2 regions of the Arthrobacter sp. B0316-5-4 genome follow, and region 1 is predicted to be linked to the other one. Evidence: predicted binding sites of a transcription regulator. Region 1 holds the regulator's gene; the other holds the start of a gene.

Region 1 (9,558 bases):
CGTCGTTCAACAACGCGACATGAAGGCCCAGTATCTGGACCGTATGGACATCGAACGTGAGCGTGGCATCACCATCAAGTCCCAGGCTGTACGCATGCCTTGGGAGCTCGATGGCACCAGCTACGCCCTGAACATGATCGATACCCCCGGCCACGTGGACTTCACCTACGAGGTTTCGCGTTCCCTGGCCGCATGTGAAGGCGCGGTTCTCCTGGTCGACGCGGCACAGGGCATCGAGGCGCAGACCCTGGCTAACCTGTACCTGGCGATGGAAAACAACCTCACCATCATCCCTGTGCTGAACAAGATCGACCTCCCGGCGGCGCAGCCGGAGAAGTACGCTGCTGAGCTGGCAAACCTGATTGGCGGCGACCCGGAGGATGTCCTCAAGGTTTCCGGAAAGACGGGCGTGGGCGTAGAGGCACTGCTGGACAAAATTGTCCGGGACCTTCCGGCACCCGTGGGTGACCCGGACGCACCGGCCCGTGCCATGATTTTCGACTCCGTGTACGACACCTACCGGGGCGTAGTGACCTACGTCCGGGTGGTTGATGGCATGTTGCACCCACGTGAGCGTATCCAGATGATGTCCACCCGAGCCACGCACGAGCTCCTGGAGATCGGCGTGAGTTCCCCGGAGCCAACTCCCTCCAAGGGTCTAGGCGTGGGTGAAGTGGGCTACCTGATCACTGGTGTGAAGGACGTCCGCCAGTCCAAGGTTGGCGATACTGTCACCAATTTGGCCAAACCTGCTTCGGAGTCCCTGAGCGGTTACGCGGACGCGAAACCCATGGTGTTCTCCGGGCTCTACCCGCTGGACGGCACCGATTATCCGGTGCTTCGCGATGCCCTCGAAAAGCTGATGCTCAACGACGCCGCACTCGTCTACGAGCCTGAGACGTCGGCTGCGCTGGGCTTCGGGTTCCGCGTTGGCTTCCTCGGACTGCTCCACCTGGAAATCACCCGGGAGCGCCTTGAGCGCGAGTACAACCTGGACCTCATTTCCACCGCCCCAAACGTGGAATATGAAGTAACGCTCGAGGACAAGAAAATTGTCCACGTGACGAACCCCAGTGAGTACCCCACCGGAAAAATTTCCGAGGTCCGCGAACCAATGGTTTCGGCCACCATCCTTGCGCCGAACGAGTTTGTCGGCTCCATCATGGAACTGTGCCAGAGCCGTCGTGGACAGATGAAGGGCATGGACTACCTGTCCGAGGACCGCGTGGAGCTCCGTTACTGGATCCCGCTGGCTGAAATCGTGTTCGACTTCTTCGACCTCCTGAAGTCCAAGACCCGGGGCTACGCTTCGCTGGACTGGAAGGCCGACGGCGAGCAAGTCGCCGATCTCGTGAAGGTCGACATCCTGCTCCAGGGCGAGCAAGTGGATGCGTTCAGCGCCATCACACACCGTGACAAGGCGTACGCCTATGGCGTGATGATGACGGGAAAGCTCCGCGAACTCATCCCGCGCCAGCAGTTTGAAGTGCCCATCCAGGCAGCCATCGGATCGCGCATCATTGCCCGTGAGAGCATCAGGGCCATCCGCAAGGACGTCCTTGCCAAGTGCTACGGCGGTGACATCACCCGTAAGCGCAAACTGCTGGAGAAGCAGAAGGAAGGCAAGAAGCGCATGAAGATGGTGGGCCGCGTGGAGGTGCCCCAGGAGGCGTTCATCGCCGCCCTGACCACCGACGAGTCCAAGGACAAGGCCAAGAAGTAGATGCCCAGCGTCCTTCCTTTGGGCGATCCAGCACCTGCGGATGGCATTCTGCCTCCGCAGGTGCTGGCGGGCGTCGAGCACCGTAAGTTCGGGCTGTACGTCCATATCCCTTTTTGTGCCGTGCGTTGCGGCTATTGCGATTTCAATACCTACACCGCGACGGAACTGGGCGGTGGCGCCTCACAGGACGCTTATGCCAGTACCGCCATTTCGGAGCTCGACTTTGCCGCTTCGGCGCTCGAGTCCTCGTCGCTTCCTGCGCGCCCCCTGAGTACCGTCTTCTTCGGCGGCGGTACTCCCACCTTGCTTCCGGCCGAAGACCTGGCAAGGATCCTGCGCGCCGCCGTGGGGATGTGGGGGCTGGAGCCCGGTGCGGAAGTGACCACCGAAGCCAATCCTGATTCCGTCACGCCCGAATCGTTGAGGCTGCTGGCAGACGCCGGATTCACCCGGGTGTCTTTCGGCATGCAGTCCGCGGTTCCGCATGTCCTGAAAGTGCTGGACCGCACACACACGCCCAGCCGCGTTCCCTTGGTGGTGCAGTGGGCCCGCGACGTTGGACTCGCCGTCAGCCTGGACCTCATTTATGGGACCCCGGGGGAGTCCATGGAGGACTGGAGGGTTTCCCTCGAAACGGCCTTGTCGTATGCCCCGGACCATATCAGCGCCTACGCCTTGATCGTTGAGGACGGCACCAAGCTTGCTGCCCAGATCCGGCGCGGCGAGGTGCCCGGCATCGACGACGACGACCATGCCGCGAAATACGAACTCGCCGATGAACTCATCTCGGCGGCGGGAATGGGCTGGTACGAGGTCAGCAACTGGGCCCGCACCCCAGAGCAGGCATGCCGACACAACCTCGCCTACTGGCGTGGAGATGACTGGTGGGGCGTGGGCCCCGGAGCGCATTCCCACGTAGGTGGTGTGCGCTGGTGGAACGTCAAGCACCCCACTGCTTACGCATCACGGCTGGGAGCGGGAAGCTCGCCTGCGGCAGGCCGGGAAACGCTGGATACTGAAACGCGCGAGGTTGAACGCATCATGCTCGAGGCCCGCCTGGGCTCAGGCCTGGCAGTGGATGCCATGGACGCAGTGGGCCGGCACGCCATGGCAGGTTTGATCGCGGACGGATTGGTGGACCCGGTCCAAGCCTTCAAGGGCCGCTTGGTCCTGACACTAAAGGGTCGCTTGCTGGCAGACGCAGTGGTCCGCAGGATCCTCCCGGACTGAGCCTCACGGCACGGTCGGGGGCAGAGTCTGCCCCCGTCAGGCGGCTACTTGATCCAGCGCAAGTTGAGTTTGTAGCGGTGCGGCTGGCCGTGGTTCACGCGGATTCCCGCGGAGACGGAGAAGCACGTGAGTGCTACCCAGATGCCGGTCGCGATGACGGCGAAGACGTTGCCCACGACCGGAAGCAGGACGAGGATGTTGGCCAGGACCGCTGCGATGGTCGGGGGAAGCGTGAAGTTCAGCGCTTCCTTGGACTCCTGTGCCGTGAAGGGTCCCCGGTCCCGGAAGATCAGGTAGATCAGCAGGGAAGGCAGGCAGCCAAGGATGCCGCCAAAGTGCGCCAGTGTGGCCCATTGCCGGTCTTCGCCGGCCGTCAGGGGCAGTGCATTGGCTGGCGCGCCATGGTACTGGGGCCGCCCTGCGGCGCTGCCCGGTTCTTCAGGAGCGTTCTCTGCCACGGTGTCTTCCCTTTGCTGTAAAGATGCTGCGGTGTTGCTGTCCCAGAATACCGGCACCAGCCCGCTTCTACGGACCAACTCCCCGGTGGCACTCCGGTTGCACTGATTCAGGGACGGTGCTTCACGGGACTGTCAGGAAGTCGATGACTTCCTCAACGCGGCCCAGCAGGGATGCTTCAAGGTCCGCGTAGCTCCGTACGGCCCCGAGCAGCCTTTGCCAGCCCAATCCGACGTCCTCGGCGGTCTCATGGGGCCAGCCGAAGGCACGGAGGATGCCCGTCTTCCAATCCATGCCGCGCGGAACCGTGGGCCACTTCTCGATGCCCAGGACCTTGGGCCTGATGGCCTGCCACACATCCACGTAAGGATGTCCCACAATGAGGACGTTTCCCGCGGCCCCCGGACATGCCATGGCCTCGGCGGCGATGCGGGATTCTTTCGACCCCTCAACGAGGTGGTCCACCAGGATCCCGAGCCGACGGTCCGGGCCGGGGTTGAAGTCCGCAATGGCTGACGCGAGGTCGTCCACGCCATGCAATGGTTCAACGACGATCCCCTCCACCCGAAGATCGTCACCCCAGACCTTCTCGACGAGTTCGGCGTCGTGCTTTCCTTCCACCCAGATGCGGCTGGCTTTGGCCACCTGTGCGCGCTGGCCTCGGACCCGCACGGATCCGGAGGCTGTTCGGCCCGGTTGGACGGCCGACGCCGGCTGCCGGGCTGCTGGAGGCATCAGTCGGATGGGCTGGCCTTCAAGCAGGAAGCCGTATCCCAACTGGAACGATTTGGACTTTCCACGCCTGTCCTCAAGGGACACGATGTGCATGCCGCCGGTCTTCTCGACCCGGGTCACTTCGCCCACCCAGCCGGACTGGACGTCTTCGAGGACCATTCCCCGCTGCACCGCTACCTCGGGCAGTTGGCGTTTGGCGGGGGCGGACAGATCCTGTGGACCCCAGTTGTCGAAAGCCAAGGGATATTTCCTACCTTTGAGTACTTGGATGGGTGGGGAGCCGTTTGGCTGCGAAGCTGCCGAGCCTGCACGCTGGAAGCTGAATGCGGGCGTTTTCAATGCTAGCAACGGGGTGGCCCATAATAGACTTGTTAGCACTTGGGCATGTTGAGTGCTAAGTGCGGAGGCCTGTTGGGCGTGCCGCAGTGACCGGTCGCCATGACCACGGAAGTCGTCAGGAGGTGGAGCAATGAGTGAGCCACGCAAGTTGGAAGTGCTGCGTGCCATCGTTGAAGACTACGTGCATTCCCGGGAACCTGTTGGATCCAAGGCCCTAGTTGAGCGCCACCACCTCGGTGTTTCGAGTGCCACCATCCGCAATGACATGGCTGTCCTGGAAGAAGAGGGCCTCATCGCAGCGCCCCACACCAGCGCAGGTCGCATTCCCACGGACAAGGGCTACCGCCTGTTCGTGGACCGCATTTCCCAGGTCAAGCCACTCTCCGCGGCGGAACGCCGGGCCATCCATTCCCTCCTGGAGGGTCCGGATGATGTGGATGACATCCTGGAGCGGACCGTAAGGCTCCTTTCCCAGCTGACCAACCAGGTCGCCGTCGTGCAGTACCCGCACTCCAGCCGGGCGGTCGTCCGCCACGTCGAGTTCGTGTTGCTGGCACCCAAACAGGTCCTCGTCGTCCTCATCGCGGACACTGGCAGCGTAGGCCAGAAGGTCATTGATGCCGGATCCGATGTTGCCAACGAGGCATTGATGCTACTGAGGTCGCGTTTCCTCGGCAGTATCGCCGGAACGCAACTGGACCTCCTCCCACAGGTGCTGCCATCGGTTGTAGCTCTCTGCCCACCCGAGCTCCGCGGCCTGGCACAGACCCTCGCCCACGGCCTGCAGTCACTGAGCGACAACAGCCGCGAAGAGCGCATTTTGATGGCGGGCACCGCCAACCTGGCCCGCTCCAATGTTGATTTCCCCTTGAGCATCGGCCCGGTGCTGGAAGCCCTTGAGGAACAAGTCGTCATGCTCCGGTTGTTGTCCGATATGGGCGATGATCCGCGCGGCGTGACAGTGAGCATTGGCCGGGAGAACCCGTACGACGGTTTGGCTGAGGCTTCCGTCGTGGCCACCGGTTACGGCTCCGGAGCCAAGGTTGGGATCCTTGGCCCCACCCGCATGGACTATCCCACCACCATGGCAGCAGTCCGGGCCGTGGCCAGATACCTTTCCCGCATTCTCGGCGGCTGAACGCCGGCCCGAGGAAACATCCGCAGTACAACAAGGAAGAGATACCGACTTTGAGCAGCCACTATGACGTTTTGGGAGTCTCGCCGGAAGCCACCGGGGAAGAGATCAAAAAGGCGTACCGCAAGTTGGCGCGGAAACTTCACCCGGACGTCAACCCCGGAGAAGATGTCGCGGAGCAGTTCAAGGCAGTGACCCACGCCTACGAGGTGTTGTCGGACCCGCAGAAGCGCCGTGTCTACGACGCCACCGGCAATGAAAACGGAACCGAAAACGGCTTCGGCGGCGGCTATTCCGGCCAGGGCTTCGCCTTCCAGGACATTTTCGACACCTTCTTTGGCGGCGGTGGCGGCCATGGCGGGCCGGCCTCCCGGGTCCGGCGTGGCCAGGACGCCCTGATCAGCGTACGCATCGACCTCAAGGACGCAGTATTCGGCGTCAACAAGAAGCTCGAAGTCGACACGGCCGTGGTTTGCCCCACCTGTGATGGCAGCTGCTGCCGCCCCGGTACCCATCCTGAACGCTGTGACATCTGCGGTGGCAGCGGCCAGGTCCAGCGGGCTGTCCGGTCCATCCTCGGCCAGGTCATGACCACGGCACCGTGTGGCTCCTGCGAGGGCTTCGGCACGGTCATCAAGGATCCCTGCAACGAATGCAGCGGCCAGGGCCGCATCCGCAGCCGTCGTTCCCTCACCATCAAGGTTCCTGCCGGTGTAGCCACCGGCACCAGGATCCAGTTGTCCGGCCAAGGCGAAGCCGGTCCCGCGGGCGGTCCTGCCGGCGACCTCTACGTCGAAATCCGCGTCAACAACGATTCCATGTTCATGCGCGAAGGCGACGACCTGCACGCCACCCTGAGCGTGCCGATGACAGCCGCTGCCTTGGGCACCGAACTCCAGCTGGACACCTTCGACGGCGCGCAGGACATCGACGTCAAGGCCGGAACCCAGTCGGGCGAAATCATCACCCTTCGCGGCCTGGGCGTGACCCACCTTCGCGGCTACGGCCGAGGCGACCTCAAGGTGCACCTGCACGTGGAGACGCCGACAAAGCTCGATGCCGCCCAGGAAGAGCTGCTCCAACAGCTCGCCAAACTGCGTGGAGAACAGTTCACCGAGGGAAAGCTCGTTGCCAGCGGTGGCATGTTCGCCAAACTGCGGGACAAGCTCGGTAACCTGTAGCGGTGAGCAACCCCGTCTTCTTCACCCAGGCCGGCAACCTCAGCCACCTGGGACCCGGTTCTGTCTTCGTCCTGGAGGGTCCGGAGGCGCGCCACGCGGTCACCGTCAAACGCTTGGCCGTAGGCGAACAGGTGGACATCGCCGATGGCGCCGGCGCCCGGTTGACGGGCACGGTCTCCGAGGTTGGTTCGGGCACCTTGGCCGTGACTGCCTCGGACGTGGTCTTCGAGGAGCAACCAGCCATTCGCCTGGTCCTCGTCCAGGCGCTGGCCAAAGGGGACCGTGACGAACTTGCCGCCGAAACGGCCACTGAACTCGGCATCGACGCAGTGGTCCCGTGGCAGTCCGAACGCTCTATTGTCCGTTGGAAGGGTGATCGGGCCGCCAAGGCCCACGCCAAATGGCAGTCGGTGGTTGCCGCCGCCGCGAAGCAGGCCCGAAGGTCGCACATCCCCGAGGTCCGCCCGGTCGTGGATACTGCGGCATTGGCGAAATCCGTCGCCGCCGCGGACCTGGCCATCATCCTTCACGAGGACGCCAAGAACCCCTTGCGGACCGTCCTGGAGGAATCGGGCATGCCGCAAGGTCCGGACCAAGGCCGACCCCGTGAGGTCCTCCTGATCGTTGGTCCTGAGGGCGGAATCTCACCGCGTGAGGTCACCCGGCTCAGTGACGCCGGGGCCGTTACGGCACTGTTGGGGCACCATGTCCTGCGGTCGTCGACGGCGGGACCAGCCGCCGTCGTTCTCGCCAGTGACGTCCTGGGTCGCTGGTAGGACGCTGTCGAGTATTAGCCGACGCTGAACAGCCGCGTGTCGGTACTGGAGTCGATGACGTTGCCGGCGGCATCCACCTGAGACACCCGCAGCTCGTACTTGCCGGCCTTCAACGTTGCGCCGAAAGTAAAGACGCCGTACTGGCCCGGCTCGCCCGTGGGCTTGGCCTGGCCGTTGAGCAAGCCCGTTTTTTCGCCCTTGCCGTTGTCCCTCAAGATCTGCCAGGCGATGGGTTTGGAACTGTCGGTGCTGCGGCCATTGAACTTCACCGCGCCCGGCGGCAGGGTGACATCCTCCTGTGGATCGATGATCCACAGCGGTGCCACCAGTGAGGCGTCGCGCGCCATCGGTTGTCCCAGCTTCACTTGTCCGAATGCCATGTAGTCGGGGTGGCCATCCACCAGGATGACCACCTGGATCTGCTGGCCGGAATTGATCAGGCCGGACGACGAAGCGGCGGCAGTGGCCGTGTAGACCAGCTGCTGAACTGCCCGTTGCGCCATGACAGCGTCGAGGTTCGAATTGAAGGCGTCACGGGAGATGTCCACCGTAATGACGTTCTTGCCGGAAATGGATGTAGCGAGGCTGCTTGGTTGCTGCCACGGCGTGAAGAAATCATGGTCCAGTGGTTTTTCCGCCATCATGATCCGCAGGGCGGTGGTCACGGGGTTGTCGTCACCGTCGATGTCCCTGAACTCGCGGTACAGGTAGACCTCGTCCTTGCTGCGGCCGATCCAGTAAACCGGAATTTTCGTGGAAGCCTGCGTCGTCTCCAGGGGAGCATTGCTTGCAGGGGCCTCCTGCACGGACAGTGAAGGCGAGCTGGACGAAACCTGGCTTCCCGCCCCGTCTGCGATGCATCCTGTCAGCAGCAGGACAGACACCATTGCGGGCACGGCAAGAGCGGACTTCTTCCGCTTGCGTGCGCTCTGCGCGGTGTTTCCTTGCTTACTGATGGGGGTTCCTGTCCTGCCGTGCGTCGTTGGCAACCCTCTGCCGGGTCGGCTGGGCTGCGGGGTGTCGTGTCCACCCGCTATGCCAGCTTGGCACACTGCCGACGGCGGTCGGCCGGGAATGAGGGGACCCGGGGCAACTGAAACATGATTGATACCGGCTTGATGCCGAGTTGAGACAAAATGTCGGCGATCCGTTTGCGGGCTTGAAGGGAGCCACTCGATGAGGTCCATCCGGGACCGGCTGGCGTAGGATTATTGCCAGGACACCATCCAAACGGAGGAGAACAGGCCCCACGGCCAACACTATGAGTGAATCTTTGAACGGGCGGCTCAGGACCGGAAACGGCAACCTGCCGCCCACTGAGTTCCCGCACACCTTACCGGGCACGCGCACGGAAATTGTCACGTTCGACAACTCCGACCAGATGGTTCACTCGTTGGGCAGCCACGATGAAGCCCTGCGCTACATCGAGGAACAGTTCGAGGGCGTCAATTTCCACGTCCGCGGCAACGAACTCTCCATGACAGGTCCGTCCACCGATATCTCCCGCGTGATGCGCCTCCTTGAGGAGGTCCGCGGGCTGGTGTCCAAGGGGACGCTGGTGACTCCTGACGTACTTCAGCAGCTTGTCTCGCTGCTTCGCACGCAATCCGTGCAGAATCCGGCCGACGTACTGACGCACAACATTCTTTCCAGCAGGGGCAAGACCATCCGCCCCAAGACGCTGAACCAGAAGAACTATGTGGATGCCATCGACGACAACACGGTCATCTTCGGAATCGGCCCGGCCGGTACGGGCAAGACCTACCTCGCCATGGCAAAAGCTGTCCAGGCCCTGCAAACGAAGGAAGTCAGCAGGATCATCCTGACGCGACCGGCCGTCGAAGCGGGGGAGCGCCTCGGCTTCCTTCCCGGGACGCTGAGCGACAAAATCGATCCCTACCTTCGTCCGCTGTACGACGCCCTGCACGACATGATGGATCCTGAATCCATCCCGCGGTTGATGGCTGCCGGGACCATTGAGGT
Region 2 (10,570 bases), on a different contig from region 1:
CTGTGCCGCGAAGGCTTTGGCTGTGGCCACGGGCAAGCCGCTGTATGCGATCAACCACTTGGTAGCCCATGTGGGTGTCGGCCTGCTGGATGGAAAGCCCGACGCCGGTGCTGCCGCCGGCTTGGGTGCCGGGCAGTTGCCGGAGAACCTCGGCGCGCTCCTGGTGTCGGGCGGGCACACGGAGATCCTCAGGATCAGGAGCATCACGGACGATGTTGAGCTGTTGGGCTCGACCATCGATGACGCTGCCGGCGAGGCCTACGACAAAGTGGCCCGCATCCTTGGCCTTGGCTATCCCGGTGGTCCGGCCATCGATAAGCTGGCACGCCAGGGCAACCCCAAATCCATCCGTTTCCCACGGGGACTGACCCAGCCCAAGTACATGGGGACCGCCGAGGACAAGGGCCCGCACCGCTACGACTGGTCGTTCAGTGGACTGAAGACAGCCGTGGCCCGCTGCGTGGAGCAGTTCGAGGCCCGCGGCGAGGAAGTGCCCGTGGCTGACATCGCCGCGGCCTTCCAGGAAGCCGTGGTGGATGTCATCAGTTCCAAGGCTGTCCTTGCGTGCAAGGAGAACGGCATAACCGATGTCTTGTTGGGGGGCGGCGTCGCGGCGAACTCACGGCTCCGCGAATTGACCCGGCAGCGCTGTACCTCAGCCGGGATCACCCTCCACGTACCGTCGCTGGACCTGTGTACGGACAACGGTGCCATGGTCGCAGCGCTGGGTGCGCAGTTGATTATGGCGGGCATCGGGCCGAGCGGACTTGCCTTTGCCCCGGACTCGTCCATGCCTGTGACCTCGGTGTCCCTGGCTGCCTAGGCTCTGAGCCCGGGCAGGCCACCGAGCCGTCAGCTAGGCGTCCGGCCCCTTGCGCATCTGCTGCACCAGGTCCATGACCACTGCCTGAAGGTCTCCGTCATGCTCAGCGGCGACGCGGCGTTGGCGCTGGTAGCTGGCGCCGCGTTCGATGATCCGGAGGACGTCGGCCAGTTCCTCGGAACAGCCCAGCTTGGCAGCTACGGGTTCCAGCCGGGCTACTGTTTCCGCGAGGTGTTCGGTGACAAGCTGTTCGTTGCCTTCAGCGTCCAGGATGATGATGGCTTCCATGCCGTAGCGGGCGGCGCGCCATTTGTTTTCCTGAACGTGCCAGGGCGGCATGGTGGGGATGGTGCCGCCGGCGTCCAGGATGGAGGAGAACTCGTCCACCAGGCACTGGGTCAGGGCAGCTATGGCCCCGACTTCTTCGAGGGTGGCAAGGCCATCGCAAATGCGCATTTCGATGGTGCCAAGGTTGGCAACCGGCCGGATGTCCCAGCGGATTTCGGAGGTGGCGTCAATGACCCCGGTGGTGAACATGTCCTGGACGTATGACTCGTAGGCCTCCCAAGTTTCGAACTGGAACGGGAGCCCGGCCGTCGGAAGCTGCTGGAACATCAGGGCGCGCTGGGAAGCGTAGCCGGTTTCCTCGCCTGCCCAGTAGGGGCTGGAAGCGGACAATGCCTGGAAATGCGGGAAGTAGTTGACCAGTCCGTCCAAGATAGGGAGGACCTTGTCCCGACGGTCGATACCCACATGGACGTGCACGCCGTAGATAACCATTTGGCGTCCCCACCATTGGGTCCGCTCGATCAGTTTGGCGTAGCGCTCTTTGTCGGTGACCGGCTGGAGCAGGGGAGGGCTGAAGGGGTGGCTGCCTGCGCAGAACACCTCAACGCCCATGGGGTCCGTGACTTCGCGGACAGCTGCCAGTGAGCGGCTGAGGTCCTCTTTGGCATCCTTGACCGTTTCGCAGATCCCGGTGACGAGCTCCACGGTGTTCAGGAGCAGCTCGCGCTTGATATGGGGGTGCTCATCGTCTTCGTTGAGGTCGGGATGGTTCGCGGCGACGCCTTTCAGGACATCGTTCGCGACGGAAACCAGTTCCCCGGTGCGTGCATTGACGAGCGCCAACTCCCATTCCACACCCAGTGTCGATTGCCTGGATGGCGCAAAATCAATCTGCACGTAGTCCCCTCATTGTGTTGTGTCAGCCGGGCGCGGTTCCCCGCTGCGGGGCCGCCAGCGGTCGGATCAAGTCTAATGCAGCCTGAACACCCGTGATATCGGCGCAGTGCGGGCTGCAATGAACAGTCATTTGCTAATTAGAATGATTCTCATTAGTATGGACGCATGCATCTCACAGTCGTCAGTTCCCTCGACAGCCAATGCCGGGAGGCAGCCACCGGGAGGCTGGGCCGAACCCACGTAAATTCGGCAGTGGTACTCCACGATCTTCTGGACGGTTCACTGGTCCTGCGAAGGGTCTACCACAGGGGACGCTTGGTCGAACGCGAAACGACGGTCCTGGAGCATGGCTGCCTCAGCTGCACCGTTCGGCTTGACGTAGTACCGACGGCGGAGCGCCTTGCCGCGTCCGGCTTCGACCATGTTGTGCTTGGCTTGCCGCCCGGTGTCGCCGCAGGCATGGCCGTTGCGGAGCTTCGCCGGGGCCTCAGCCGCCCGGCAGTCATCGACAACGCCGTGCTGGCCCTGGATCCCGGAGATCTCGATGACCACATCTGGGACCGCCACACGCTGTTCGAGTCCGGCTTCACGTCCATGCCCCAGGACGACCGCACCAGTGGCGAGTTCCTGATTGGGGAGTTCGGCGAAGTGGATACGGTCATGGTGTACCCGGGCCTCGGTGCAGCCTTGACCGGCGAGCACCCTGAAGGCTCGGCGCCATGGCTGACAGGAATGGAGTTGCTCATCGAATTGGCTCCGCATGCGGCTGCAGTCGGAGCAGCCGACCCATACCGTCCGGGCTGCTTCGACCTGGCCGAAGCAGCGGCACGCAACCGGCCCGGCGTCGTGCGTGTGCCTGCGAGTGAAACGCCAGGTTCTTTCCGGACGGTGCTTCACAAAGCGCGCCGTCCGCTGCACCCGGGACGCTTCCGTGATGCGCTGCCCCATCTGGCTGCGGGTACGCATTGGATGCGTGGCCGGCTATGGATCGCTTCTGCTCCCGCCACCCGGATCGCCGTCCAGGGAATCGGGCCGAGGGTTTGGCTTGAAAGTACCGGGAAATGGCTAGCCGACTCTGCTGACGCGGCACCCAGTGGAGCATCGGCAGGCAGGTCGGGTCCCGACGTCGACTCCGTCCTTGACTGGCATCCGAACCATGGCGACCGTGGCACGGTATTGGCGATGACCGGGCGCTCGGAAGATATTGATACCCGCGAAATCCGCGGGCTCCTGGACGAATGCCAACTGACGGACGCGGAAATGGAACTGGACTTTGGTGTCTGGGACGATCCCCTGGAACTCAGCGACGCACTCTAAGCCGCACCACCAACAAGAGGAGAAACACCATGAAGGTCAGGAACTCACTGCGTGCGCTCAAGAAGATCCCCGGAGCGCAGATCGTCCGGAGGCGTGGACGCACGTTCGTCATCAACAAGAACAACCCGCGGATGAAGGCGCGGCAGGGCTGATCCCAGTGCTGCATCCATGGGGCGTTGTTTAATGGGTGGATGCCCATCCTGAACAAAGACATGTCCCTGTGCATTTCGCTCGCGGCCCGGCCCAGCAACATCGGTACCCGGTTCCACAACTATCTGTACGATCTGCTCGGCTTGAACTTTGTCTATAAGGCGTTCGCGCCAGCTGACATCACCCTCGCGGTGGCGGGCATCCGCGGCCTCCCCATCCGGGGCGCCGCGGTGTCCATGCCCTACAAGGAAGCCGTCATCCCGCTGGTTGACGTGATGGATCCGTCGGCCAAAGCCATTGATTCGGTGAACACCATCGTGAATGACGACGGTGTCCTCACCGCCTACAACACTGACTACATCGCCATAGCGCGGCTCTTGAAGGACCATGAGGTGCCCAGCAGCCACTCCGTGCTCCTCCGTGGAGCGGGCGGCATGGCCAAGGCCGTGGCGGCAGCGCTACGCGACGCGGGCTTCACCGCTGTCACCATCGTGGCCCGCAATGAAACCGCCGGTCGCGCCCTCGCCGACCTCTACGGTTTCGGCTGGCAGGACGACGTCAACGGCTCGACGGCGGACCTCATCATCAACGTCACACCGTTGGGAATGGCAGGTGCCGACGAATCGGCGCAGTCCTTCGATGACGCGACGATCGCAGCTGCGCAGGTGGTATTCGACGTCGTTGCGCTGCCGTCCGAGACGCCGCTTATCACCGCCGCGCGCTCAGCCGGCAAGCCGGTGATCACCGGGGCCGAGGTCATCGCCATCCAGGCTGAAGAACAATTCGTCCTGTACACGGGGGTGCGTCCGACCCCCGGCCAGGTGCGCGAAGCCTCTGAATTCTCGCGCCGCTGAAGCCCTAGGCGGACACCGGCTCCACCACGACAACCACTCGTTCCTCGCCGATCCTGGTGAGGACCAGGGTGGCTGTTTTCGCTTTGCCCTTGCCGGGCTTGGCGGGAAGCAACTGCTTCCTTAGCTCTTCGGGGGTCACGGCCGTACCGCGCTTCTTGATGTCCAGCACGGTGATGCCGTTGCTCTTCACCCAGGCTTTCAGGGCCTTGACGTTGTACGGCAGGACCTCAAGCACCTTGTAGGCGCGGGCAAACGGGGTGTCATGCAACCCTGGAGCGCAAATGTAGGCGATGTGCTCATCCACCAAGTGACCGCCAAGGCGTTCTGCGACATCGGCCACCAGGCCCGCGCGGATCACCGCCCCATCCGGTTCGTACAGAAAACCTTCCACCGGCCCGACGGCGGCTACCGGACCGCCGTCGAAATCCTCGCCGCTGGTGATTTCGGCAGCTCCCTGGCTGCCGAGGACCAGCGCAGCGCGTCGTACCCCGGGTCGCGCCACCGCGTTGAACCACAGTGTTACCTCGGTGACGTCGCCCCCGACGGAAACCCACTGGGCCTCGCACCCGGCAGGCACGGAATCGTGCGGGATGCCCGGACCCATTTTGACTCCAATGGCACGCCCGGTAGCGGCCAGTCTTTCCACGAACGACAAAGGGGGAGAGAAGGCCTCGGGGTCCCAAATCCGCTTTGTTCCCGAAGTGGATGTGGTGCGACGGGCGGGATCCAGCCACACTCCGTCAATGCCGTCCAGCTCCACGGAGGTAGCGTCCGCGTGCACCACCGTCGCGTGCGGGAAGGGGATCAGGTTGATCGTCGCGCAGGCAGCAGTGGTCTCATCCATCTCCACGGCGGTCACAGCGATGTCCATGGAAGCCATTGCCATGGAGTCGGCGCCCAAGCCGCAACCGAGGTCCGCGACGTGCGCAACACCTGCCGTGGCAAAACGCTCGGCGTGCCGGGCAGCGACGTTCAACCGGGTGGCCTGCTCCAAGCCTGCCTGCGTGAACAGCATCTGGCGGGCAAATTCACCGAACTTGGCCTCGGCCCGGGTCCGCAGGCGGGACTGGGTCAGGACGGCGGCCACAAGTTCGGGGGAGTGGCCTGCCTTCCGGAGGTCGGCATTAACGCTGAATGCATCGGCTTCCTTGTACGGCCCCAGTGAGGCAAGAAGTTCCCATCCTTCGGTGGTCAGCAAGGGCGCGATCTGTTCCTGCGGTGCATGAGGCATGGGATCAAGCCTAACGTCGCAGGATATGACAGCGTGACTGGTGAATCGGCCAGATAGGGTTGTTTTCATGGAAGACAACGCAGCCGCACAGCCGTCCCGCATCACCAAATATGCCCGTCCCGCACTTATTGCGGGCATCGTGATAGCCGTGGTCTGCATAGCCCTGCTCATCATCATCCTGGCCTTGGACTCCTTCAATGCGGCCGCGTACTCCGTCACCGGCAAGAGCGTCAACGATGCCACCGACGAAGCGCGGGAGATCCGCGACCTCTACAGCGGCGCCCGCATCGGCGGGATCATCGCCCTGGTGATCTCCGGCGTCGTGGCTGTCCTGTCCGCAGTAGTGCTGTACCGGAACCGCGGCAACGCCCCCGTGGATGGGGACGACGACGGCGAAGACTACGACCTGGACGACCTCACCGGCCGGTGAGCGGAGTTCACCGATGACGAAATGCTGGCACTCACCTTGACCGAGTGCTAACGCTTACATAGAGTCTTATTAGCACTCTCCCCCGGAGGGTGCTAACCACGCCAGGCGTTCCTCCGGCACCGCGACGACGGTTGCACGCCCCGGCACCCTAGTTCTTAGTCCATGAATCAGCTCATGAAAAGGAGAGTCCGAGTGTCGGTCTCGATTAAGCCTCTTGAGGATCGTATTGTTGTTCGCCCGCTCGAAGCAGAGCAGACCACGGCTTCCGGCCTGGTTATTCCGGACTCCGCACAGGAGAAGCCGCAGGAAGGCGAAGTTGTTGCAATCGGCCCCGGCCGCTTCGATGACAACGGCAACCGCGTGCCGGTTGACGTAACCGTTGGCGACGTCGTCATCTACTCCAAGTACGGTGGAACCGAAGTCAAGACCGGCGGCAACGAGTACCTCGTTCTGTCCGCCCGCGACGTCCTCGCGATCGTCGTAAAGTAACTTCCCGGAGCCCGCACCGCCGCCGCGTTGGAATCATTCCGACCCGACAGCGGTGCGGGTTTTCTGTCTTGAAAGGACACAACCATGGCAAAGCAGCTTGCTTTTAACGATGCTGCCCGCCGGTCTCTTGAGGCCGGTATCGACAAGCTCGCCAACACTGTCAAGGTGACGCTTGGTCCGCGCGGCCGCAACGTCGTGCTGGACAAGAAGTGGGGCGCTCCCACGATCACCAACGACGGCGTCACCATCGCCCGCGAAGTTGAGCTTGACGACCCCTACGAGAACCTTGGCGCACAGCTGGCCAAGGAAGTAGCCACCAAGACCAACGACGTCGCCGGCGACGGCACCACCACGGCTACCGTGCTGGCACAGGCCCTGGTCAAGGAAGGCCTGCGCAACGTTGCAGCCGGCGCCGCTCCGGGCGAAATCAAGCGTGGCATTGAGGTTTCCGTTGAAGCCGTAGCTGCCCGCCTCCTGGAGAACGCCCGCGAAGTCGAAGGCACCCAGGTTGCCAGCGTTGCTGCGATCTCTGCACAGAGCGACGAGGTCGGCGAACTGCTGGCTGAGGCGTTCGGCAAGGTGGGCAAGGACGGTGTCATCACCATTGAAGAGTCCTCCACCACGCAGACCGAGCTGGTCCTCACCGAAGGCATGCAGTTCGACAAGGGCTACCTGTCCCCGTACTTCGTCACCGACGCAGAGCGCCAGGAAGCCGTCCTTGAGGACGCCCTCATCCTGATCAACCAGGGCAAGATCTCCTCGCTGCAGGACTTCCTGCCGCTCCTGGAGAAGGCCCTGCAGGCCAACAAGCCGCTCTTCATCATTGCTGAAGACATCGAAGGCGAAGCCCTTTCCACGCTGATCGTCAACCGCATCCGCGGCACGCTCAACGTTGTTGCCGTCAAGGCACCGGGCTTCGGCGACCGCCGCAAGGCTATGCTCCAGGACATCGCCACGCTCACCGGCGCACAGGTTGTCTCCCCGGACCTCGGCCTGACCCTGGACTCCGTCGGCCTCGAGGTACTCGGTACCGCACGCCGCATCACGGTCACCAAGGACAACACCACCATCGTGGACGGCGCAGGTTCGGCCCAGGACGTGGCCGACCGCGTTGCACAGCTGCGTGCCGAACTGACCCGGACGGACTCCGACTGGGACAAGGAAAAGCTGCAGGAACGCCTGGCCAAGCTCGCCGGCGGCATCGGCGTGATCAAGGTTGGCGCTGCCACCGAGGTGGAGCTGAAGGAAAAGAAGCACCGCATCGAGGACGCCGTTTCCTCCACGCGTGCAGCCCTTGAAGAAGGCATCGTTTCCGGCGGCGGTTCCGCACTCATCCACGCCCTCAAGGCACTGGACGAGTCCCCGGCCGTCAAGGCACTGGAAGGTGACGCGGCAGCAGCCGTTGGCATCGTTCGCCGTGCCCTGGTCCAGCCCCTGCGTTGGATCGCACAGAACGCCGGCTTCGACGGCTTCGTGGTTGTTGCCAAGGTTTCCGAGCTGGAAGCCAACCACGGCTTCAACGCCAAGTCCGGCGAGTACGAGGACCTGATCGCCGCTGGCGTGATCGACCCCGTCAAGGTCACCCGCTCCGCACTCCGCAACGCCGCTTCCATCGCTGCCCTGGTCCTCACCACCGAGACCCTGGTTGCCGAAAAGCCGGCCGAGGAAGAAGACGCACACGCAGGCCACCAGCACTAAGCTGCCTGCTCCAAAGAACCCCGGCCACGACATCGTGGCCGGGGTTTTTTGCTGTGCACGCTCTCTCACGTCCCGCCTGTTTGCCCGGGACGCTCTCTCACGTCCCGCCTGTTTGCCCGGGACGCTCTTTCACGTCCCGTCTGTTTGGCTGGGACGCTCTCTCACGCCCCGGGTGTGGTGGAGCGTTGGGCTGAAGGGGGTGGGATGTGGTGGAGCGTTGGGCTGAAGGGGGTGGGATGTGGTGGAGGGTCGGGCTGAAGGGGGTGGGGTGTGGTGGAGGGTTGGGTTGAAGGGGGTGGGATGTGGTGGAGGGTTTGGCCCCAGCAGCCAGCTACTTCGCCCGCCGGATTGCGCCGAATCGTCGCGCGGTAGCCGTGGGAGCAGTTGGCCGCCGGACCGAGGATGCGCGCTTGCCGATGAGCCGGTAGAACACCAGAACCGCGGCGGCTGCTGCCACGATGCCCACGAGGTTCAGGGCCAGCTGCATCGCCGACCCCGCAGCCTTGCTGTATTCGCCCAGGACAAGAGCTACGGCAACATAGCCGGCCGCAGGGACAGTGGTGACGGAGATAAATACGCCCACTAGGGCTGAAGACCTGTGGCTGATCATGGACAGCATTCCGGCCGCCCCGGCGAGGGCGGCCACAATAAGTGAATAGGGTCCCGGGTGATAGATGAACTCCACCGCGGAGCCCTGGACCAAAGCGTCAGCGGGAAACAAGCCCAGCGGGACAGACAACCACGCTGCGGCTGCCGTCACCGCCATCGCTACGGGGAATCCGACGCCGAGGGCCAGCAAGGAACTCCGTACCAGGCGCCACTTCCGTTCCACCAGTCCCACCGATAACGCGGCAAGGGGGCCGAACTCGGGGCCGACCACCATCGCACCCACAATGGCGATGGTGGAATCGGTCACAATTCCTATTGCTGCCAACTGCGCCGCAATGATGAGGAACGCGAGGAAGCTCCATGTCAGTTTGGAGTCTTCCCCGGTTTGCCGGGATACCTCGTCCCAGATGACGGAATCGGCGGATTCCCCTGGGGCGGCCGCCTCGGCCTCATCCGCGCGTGCGGACAGGACCAGATCCGGCGAGGAAACTGAGATGGAGCCGAGTTCCGGAAGCTTCAGGGTGTGCAGCCTTTGTATCAGCTCTTCGGCGGATTCCCGTGCGATTTGGACTGTTATGACGTCCCCGGGCGGCTCCACGGAGGCTCCCTTGTGTACCGCCGTTTCGGCCGCTCCGTTCTGCTCAAGGCAGCATTCCAGAACCGACTCAGACAATTCCGCCGGCACGCATAGGCGCAGCTGGACGATCATGGTGCTCCCTCCGTTGCATCAGGTTTCAGCGTAGTTCCCGGGACGGCCCGGAGGGCGCAACGGGCACAGGCGACGCACAGCCGAGACTGGGATAATCCATAGCTGAACCTGAGCTAATGGGGCCTTGGAACGCAGCCCGGATGACGGACCCAAATGGGTTGGCGCGGACGGACCGCGTATGATGGATGCTTTGTGCCACAGCTTTTGAGGAACTGCCTAACGTGACTACGCCAACGATCCCAGCCCCTGCCCGACCCGGCAGGCGGGCTTCGGGACCCGTTGGAAAGTCGAAGTTCCGCCCTGAAATCCAAGGTCTGAGGTCGCTCGCTGTCCTGATGGTGGTGAGTTACCACGTCTGGATCGGGCGGGTCTCCGGAGGCGTGGATGTGTTCCTCCTCATCTCGGCGTTCCTCATGACCTTGCAGTTCACAGGACGCTACAAACAACGCCGGCCGATGGACCTACTGCGGCACTGGCTGCACCTGTTCCGCCGCCTGCTTCCCGCCGTCGTGGTCGTCCTCCTGGCCACGCTTGCGGCCAGCTTCGTCTTCCTGCCGGCCACCCGCTGGGTCGAGGTGGTCAACCAAGGGTGGGCCTCGCTGTTCTACTACGAGAACTGGCTCCTTCAGGGCCTGGCCGTTGATTACTACGCTGCGGACCACAGCCTGGCGAGCCCGTTGCAGCACTTCTGGTCGCTTTCCATCCAGGGCCAGGTCTTCATTCTGTGGCCCGTGATTTTCGCTTCCGTGGCGCTCCTGTGCCGGCGCTTCAGCCTCAGGTACCGTGCCACGCTCGCCTACGTCTTTGCGATCATCTTCGTTGTCTCGCTGGCGTACTCCATCATTTTCACGGCCAACAACCAGGCTGTGGCGTATTTCGACACTTTTGCCCGGCTGTGGGAATTCGCGTTGGGAACATTGCTTGCGCTGGTCCTGCCTGGCCTGAACTTCGCCAAGCCAGTCCGCGTGGTGATGGGCTGGATCGGCGTTGCCGCGATGTTGAGTTGCGGAATCCTGCTGCAGGTCCAGACTGCCTTCCCGGGATTCGTTGCTTTGTGGCCAACCCTTGCTGCAGT

The links. Region 1 encodes HrcA, which represses chaperone genes, less so after heat shock. Its sites were predicted from a motif close to TTNGCACTCGNNNNNNNCGAGTGCNAA; they were not measured.
Region 2: the regulator HrcA is predicted to act here: its motif matches at 6,015-6,041, upstream of groES (co-chaperone GroES).

What each region holds. Positions count from the first base shown of each region.
Region 1 is NZ_JBNHFN010000002.1:639,567-649,124, reverse strand. Features, by position in the region: gene lepA (translation elongation factor 4) at 1-1,723, shown strand, start outside; gene hemW (radical SAM family heme chaperone HemW) at 1,724-2,953, shown strand; gene AC5RU9_RS07305 (DUF4870 domain-containing protein) at 2,998-3,411, opposite strand; gene AC5RU9_RS07300 (DUF3097 domain-containing protein) at 3,533-4,384, opposite strand; gene hrcA (heat-inducible transcriptional repressor HrcA) at 4,614-5,621, shown strand; gene dnaJ (molecular chaperone DnaJ) at 5,672-6,799, shown strand; gene AC5RU9_RS07285 (16S rRNA (uracil(1498)-N(3))-methyltransferase) at 6,802-7,575, shown strand; gene AC5RU9_RS07280 (GerMN domain-containing protein) at 7,590-8,462, opposite strand; gene AC5RU9_RS07275 (PhoH family protein) at 8,837-9,558, shown strand, end outside.
Region 2 is NZ_JBNHFN010000001.1:468,946-479,515, reverse strand. Features, by position in the region: gene tsaD (tRNA (adenosine(37)-N6)-threonylcarbamoyltransferase complex transferase subunit TsaD) at 1-823, shown strand, start outside; gene AC5RU9_RS02185 (glutamate--cysteine ligase) at 857-2,008, opposite strand; gene AC5RU9_RS02180 (GTP-binding protein) at 2,174-3,325, shown strand; gene ykgO (type B 50S ribosomal protein L36) at 3,355-3,477, shown strand; gene AC5RU9_RS02170 (shikimate 5-dehydrogenase) at 3,517-4,329, shown strand; gene AC5RU9_RS02165 (THUMP-like domain-containing protein) at 4,334-5,560, opposite strand; gene AC5RU9_RS02160 (hypothetical protein) at 5,628-5,990, shown strand; gene groES (co-chaperone GroES) at 6,183-6,479, shown strand; gene groL (chaperonin GroEL) at 6,564-8,177, shown strand; gene AC5RU9_RS02145 (DUF389 domain-containing protein) at 8,509-9,495, opposite strand; gene AC5RU9_RS02140 (acyltransferase family protein) at 9,681-10,570, shown strand, end outside.